Linked DNA regions of Prochlorococcus marinus str. NATL2A. The protein of the gene in region 1 interacts with the protein of each later gene in a pairwise test. Links are inferred from orthologs where the notes say so. Each region holds a gene or a part of one and is shown in the gene's direction. Other genes may lie near its edges.

What was found. Proteins that work in one complex are often made in the same cells at the same time.
Region 2: the proteins of eno (region 1) and rpe interact in binary tests that used the Escherichia coli proteins (3 or more experiments, as listed by UniProt). The link is inferred for Prochlorococcus marinus str. NATL2A from one-to-one orthologs.

Annotation. Positions count from the first base shown.
Region 1 is NC_007335.2:244,669-247,726, forward strand. What follows is about bases 75-3,055. They hold eno (phosphopyruvate hydratase), read left to right. Parts: upstream 75-904; coding sequence 905-2,206; downstream 2,207-3,055. Other genes in these bases: PMN2A_RS01265 (ATP-dependent Clp protease ATP-binding subunit), read right to left, coding at 75-747; PMN2A_RS01275 (ABC1 kinase family protein), read right to left, coding at 2,217-3,055. Outside these bases: more of PMN2A_RS01265, read right to left, coding at 1-74; more of PMN2A_RS01275, read right to left, coding at 3,056-3,058. UniProt on the Escherichia coli protein: Catalyzes the reversible conversion of 2-phosphoglycerate (2-PG) into phosphoenolpyruvate (PEP). It is essential for the degradation of carbohydrates via glycolysis.
Region 2 is NC_007335.2:726,838-729,854, reverse strand. Bases 76-3,015 are described here. They hold rpe (ribulose-phosphate 3-epimerase), read left to right. Parts: upstream 76-1,139; coding sequence 1,140-1,892; downstream 1,893-3,015. Other genes in these bases: PMN2A_RS03800 (LptF/LptG family permease), read right to left, coding at 2,897-3,015; ccsB (c-type cytochrome biogenesis protein CcsB), read right to left, coding at 1,912-2,859; glpX (class II fructose-bisphosphatase), read right to left, coding at 76-939. Also shown: more of glpX, read right to left, coding at 1-75; more of PMN2A_RS03800, read right to left, coding at 3,016-3,017. UniProt on the Escherichia coli protein: Catalyzes the reversible epimerization of D-ribulose 5-phosphate to D-xylulose 5-phosphate.

The DNA of each region.
Region 1 (3,058 bases):
TTTTATTTCAGACTCTCTGCCAATCACAGGGTCTAATGTTCCGTTTTCAGCTTCAGTTGTAAGATCTTTGCAGTATAAATCTAAGGCACTTGGTGCCTCATTAAGGTTTAAAGGTTCTTGCTTTGATGTGATTTCTTCTTTAGAGAGAGGAGGAAGTGGCTCGGGTTTTGGATCTTTTGCAGTGGTTTCGGTAGGCATAAAAGACTGTGAATCTTTCTGTGGTCGATTTGTTATTGGTTTGTCTTGATTTCTTTTTGATTGTTTAAATGATTTCGGTGCTGGTAGTCGTCTCAATTCCGCTTCGAGAATTTCACTCGGTAGACCTGCTTGATACAAAAGATCTTCTCCTAAGCGATTATCTCTTCCAATTGCGATGAGGATATGAGATATTTCTATTTGATTAGATCCCCATCGAGAGCGAAAATCATCAGCGACTTCAAGAAGAATTTCTAAGTCTTCTCCAATAAATAAATCTGGTTGGTTGTTTATTGGTAGTTCAGCGATAAAGTTTTCTAAGATTTCATTTAATTCTTTATGGTTTATGGGTAAGGAATTTGTATATTTTTGATATTTTTTATTTCTAAAAAGCACTTCAATAAGATGCTCAACATCTAAGTTCTTATGTCTCCATCTTCTGGCTGATTGTTCAGCTATTAATAAAAGACTCCAAGCTTCATCGCTAAACGAATCTGGTTCTGTAGTGAGACTTCCATTCATTTTTGATGACTTTTGATTCAAAGTGGTCATTTGCCTACTGAATTTTGGTTGAGAACTTTTTATCTATATGTGTATTCTCTTTTAAGACAAATTTGATCGATTAGGTCTTGGAAAGCAAGCTAGATTAGCAATTAAGGAACATATAGGAATAATGTAGTTCATAAGATCTAAAAATCATCTTAAATTCGTGGCTGACTCTCTAGAACTTGTAATTGATACCATTATGGCCCGAGAAGTGTTGGACTCACGTGGTAATCCAACAGTTGAGGCTGAAGTGCTTTTAGAAGGTGGAGCAATAGGACGTTCAATTGTCCCTAGTGGCGCAAGCACTGGAGCTCATGAGGCTCATGAATTAAGAGATGGTGGTAAGCGTTATCTGGGTAAAGGAGTCCTCCAGGCCGTTAATCACATAGAAGAAAATATTGCTCCCGCGCTATGCGGTCTGTCCTCTTTAGATCAAGCCACAGTTGATTCTGTAATGAAACAACTTGATGATACGGACAACAAATCAAATCTTGGAGCCAATTCAATTCTTGCTGTCAGTATGGCTACTGCAAGAGCCGCAGCAAATGGATTGGGATTACCTCTGTATAGGTACTTAGGAGGGCCAATGTCATCATTATTGCCAGTTCCATTGATGAATGTCATTAATGGAGGTGAACATGCAGCAAATAATTTAGATTTTCAAGAATTTATGTTGGTTCCTCATGGAGCTGAAAGCTTCAGAGAAGCATTGAGAATGGGAGCTGAGGTCTTTCATACGCTTAAAGATTTATTGAGTCAGAAAGGTTTATCAACTGCTGTTGGTGATGAAGGTGGATTCGCTCCAAATCTTGAGAGTAATAAAGCAGCAGGCGATCTATTAATGCAAGCAATTGAACAGGCCGGATTTAAACCAGGAGAGCAAGTATCTCTAGCTTTAGATGTTGCGAGCACGGAGTTTTATGCGGAGGGACAATATTGTTATGGTGGAAATTCTTATTCCAGCGAGCAAATGGTTGAGGAATTGGCTGGATTAGTTAATGCATTTCCAATTGTTTCTATTGAAGATGGATTAGCCGAAGATGATTGGGATGGTTGGAGATTGCTTACGAAAAAGCTCGGCAAAAATGTGCAATTAGTTGGAGATGATTTATTTGTTACCAACACACTTCGTTTGCAAAGAGGGATTGATGAAAATATTGCAAATTCAATATTAATTAAGGTGAATCAAATAGGTTCTCTGACTGAAACACTTGAAGCTATAGAGCTTGCATCAAGATCAAGTTATACAACTGTTATTAGTCATAGAAGTGGAGAAACTGAAGATACAACTATTGCTGATTTATCAGTAGCAACTAAATCTGGTCAAATCAAAACAGGTTCATTGAGTCGGAGTGAAAGAGTCGCGAAATATAATCAATTACTTCGTATTGAGGATGAGTTAGGCAGTCAAGCAACTTATGCTGGACTTGTTGGATTGGGACCAAGAGGAAGCTTGAAAGGGTGATTTAAATAAATTAGCGAGAGCCTCGTCTTCCTTGAAAATTATCAAGTCTATTTTCGTTTCTCATTTTGAATTGTAATGTGATCCAATTTAGAGCTATTGGAAACCCTGGAATTAATGGTATGAAAAATAAATATGGTTTGCTATTTGAGGCTAATAAAGCTGACGATATTGCAAGTGAGCCAAGCAGAACGGAATTGCCTAGTGTTTGTTGAGCGTTAATCATTCTTCTGAGTTGTCTGTCTGATTCACCCATTCGTACTTGAAGTTGCAAGTCGCCTTGTTCAAGTCTTTCTAGATTTTCATCTAAGCGTTTTGGCAACCCAACAGCTTTACTGCCAATTTCAGTAACTTGTCTTCCTAATTCATTAAATAGATCATTAGAGTCTGTATTCTTTGAAGTCATGAGAGGGAGAAGGAAGGGTTTTGCTATTGCTATTAAATTAAATTCTGGGTCTAAATATCTTCCAACACCTTCAAAAGTAGATAATGCTCTAAAAACAAAAATCAACTCAATTGGTATTCTAAATGGTTTCCCATAAGCCAGTTCGGATATATCCCCAGAGAGCTTTTCTATGATTTGAGAATCAAAAGGAGGAGTTAGGGCTTCGTTTAACATTATTCTTATTAATCTTCTAACTGGACCTATTTCAATATCGTCTTCTATTAGTCCAGCAATTTGAAGTTCTTTGACCAGTCCACTAACGTCTCTCAGCGCTGCCGCTTTTATCATTGAATTGAGCCTGCCTCTAATACGCTCAGAGACAAAACCCATCATCCCAAAATCATAGTAAATGAGAGAACCACTCTTAGAAACAGCTAAGTTACCAGGATGAGGATCAGCGTGAAAAAAAC
Region 2 (3,017 bases), 480 kb from region 1 along the record:
ATCAAGCGTACTAATCACAAGACTGCTAGTTCTGGTGCAATCTTTTTCAAATTTAACTCCATCGAAAAGCAATCCATCTGTAATTCCACTACCAGCAAAAGCTACATTTTCTCCTGAGGCAAGTTCATTCGCTTCATAGATCTTGTCGATATCAGTTATGCCCATTTCATTCAATCTTTTTATATTTCCCTCTTTTGTATAGTCTGCCCACTCTGATGTTTGAGCTATTGCAGGATCATAAACAAGTTGTCCCTGGAAATGTCCTCCAAGTGCCCTCATGGCAGCTGCTGAAATAACTCCCTCAGGAGCCGCTCCAATGCCCATTAAGCAATGAGTACCAGTCCCTTCAAATCCACATGCAATTGCCGCTTGGACATCTCCATCTGAAATAGGCTGAATCCTGGCACCAGTAGATCTAATTTCGGAAACTAGATTTTTGTGTCTAGCTCTATCCATAACAACTATCGTTAAATCACTAATTGCGATACCAAGACAGTCACTCAAGATTTTTATATTTTCTGTGGGAGTTTTTCTGATATCAACTTTGCCTTTAGCTGCTGGAGGAGCAGCTAATTTATTCATATAAAAATCTGGAGCGTTAAATAATCCTCCCCTATCTGACGCTGCTAAAACAGCCATCGATCCACGCTGACTGTTAGCACATAAATTTGTCCCCTCACAAGGATCTACAGCGAAATCAACTCCAGGACCTGTTCCTGATCCAACTTCTTCTCCTATATAAAGCATTGGAGCTTCATCTCTTTCTCCTTCTCCAATAACGATTCTTCCTTGCATTTGAATCGTTCCCATTCTCTTTCGCATTGCCTCTACGGCGGCGGCATCAGCCTCATCTTTTTGACCCAAACCAGTCAATTGAGCCGAAGCAATTGCAGCTTGCTCAACTACTTCAAGAATTTCTTGGACGAGAGTACGATCCACTTTTTGCAGCTAGGTAAAGAAATTTACGCCTTAAGGCAGACAATATTGTAAGTAATTGAGGGCATTGAAAAATGCTCAGAAAAAAGTACTCACAAAAAACTTATTATCTGTTGATAAGCAATAATTACTGTATCAGTGCATGGTCACACTAGAACTTGTGACCATGAATTAATAGACTCTCTGCCACAAGACAAAAAACAATGATCCAATCCATTTCTTCAGCAATTTTTACTGAACACCGTCCAGTTCAGATAATCCCTTCAGTATTGCCAGCAGACTGGGCAAACATGGGTCAGTGCGTAAAAGATCTTGAACTAGCGGGTGTAGACAGAATTCAATTTGATGTGATGGATGGGAACTTTGTTCCGAATCTCACTTTTGGTCCAGAAATGATTTCCGCATGCCGAAAGTATTGCAGCGTTCCATTTGAGACTCAGTTAATGGTTAGTCAATACAACTGTGAAACCATGCTTGAGGGATATGTCGAAGCAAGTAAGGGGGCAAACGGAGAGCCAGGTGTTGTAATTGCTCATGCTGAAGCAAATGTTCACCTTCATCGAATTCTTGGCAAGATTCGTCAACTTGGAGGATCTCCCTCAGTGGCCCTTAATCCTCATACTCCAATGGATATGGTTAAGGATGTGCTTGATATGGTTGATCACGTATTGGTAATGACTGTTAACCCCGGATTTGGTGGTCAAGCCTACATACCAACAATGCTCAACAAAATTACGCAATTAAGGAAAACAATTTTAGACAATGGATATGACGTAGATATAGAAGTGGACGGAGGAATAAAGGCTGATTGGTCACTATCGCAATGCTGCGCTGCAGGAGCAAACTGCTTCATTGCAGGAAGTGGTATGTTTGCTTATCCAACACTTAAAGAAGGTTGTGATGCACTAAGAAAAGTTGCCAACGACGCACAGAATGGAATAATTGTTGAAAAATAATTAACTTAATTGTTAATTACTATGCATCGAAGAACCAACCATAACTATGTAAACCTACCCCAAGAAGGTTCACTCCAATATAGCAAACAATAATAACAAAAAAGCCTGCTATAGCAAGAATTGCAGGCTTTTTACCTTGCCAGCCTCTTGTTATCCTAGTATGTAAATAAGCAGCATAAACCAACCAACATATTAAAGCCCAAGTTTCTTTAGGGTCCCAACTCCACCAACTACCCCAAGCTTCATTAGCCCAAACAGCACCACTAATAAGACCAACTGTAAGCAACAAAAATCCAGCAGTTATTGATCTATAACTTAAAGAATCAAGTTGCTCAGCATTTGTAAATTCAATTGGTTGTATAGAATTTAAGTTCTCATTTCTTTCATCAAGATATAGCTCAGAACTTTGCCTAAACGAACCAGACCCAAAGGAACTATTACGGATATTGAATTGCTTTTTCCCATCAACAAGAAAGACACCAAAAGACAAAATTGAACCTATCAGTAATGCAGCGTAAGAGCACATAATTACACTCACATGCATAACTAACCAACTAGAACGAAGTGCTGGTACTAAAGGAGCTGAAGATTGTAAATTCTCAGGTAAAACAAAACTGGCAAAACCTATTGATAGCAAAGACACAGGCGTCGCAACTGCAGAAACGATTGGAGACCGCCATGCTCTTTCGAGAAAAAGTTGAGCTAATGTGCAACCCCAAGTCAAAAAACAGAGTGACTCATAGAGATTACTAATTGGGAAATGTCCCGATTGCCACCATCTAAGGATCAATTGACTAGTTAGGAAAAGATTGGATATTGCAACTAAAAATCTGGCTTTGGAGGAATCACTGCTACCAGCAACTGCCCAAAATGAAATAGGCAATGCCATCAACAAGAAAAGAAAAGCTGCGAACCCAAGGGAAACGACAGGGTCAAAAGAAAAATTATTTAACTGAAAATCAACCATTGATAAAAGCTACTAGAGTTGATTTAGAAAAACCAGATCATTTGCTTGCCTGTTTTAACAAAAAACCTCCCCCTAACATAGACAAAAAAACAGGAGACCAAGCAGCAAAGAAAGGATTTATTATTCCTTTGACCCCAAGAGAGCTAAAACTAAAGCTC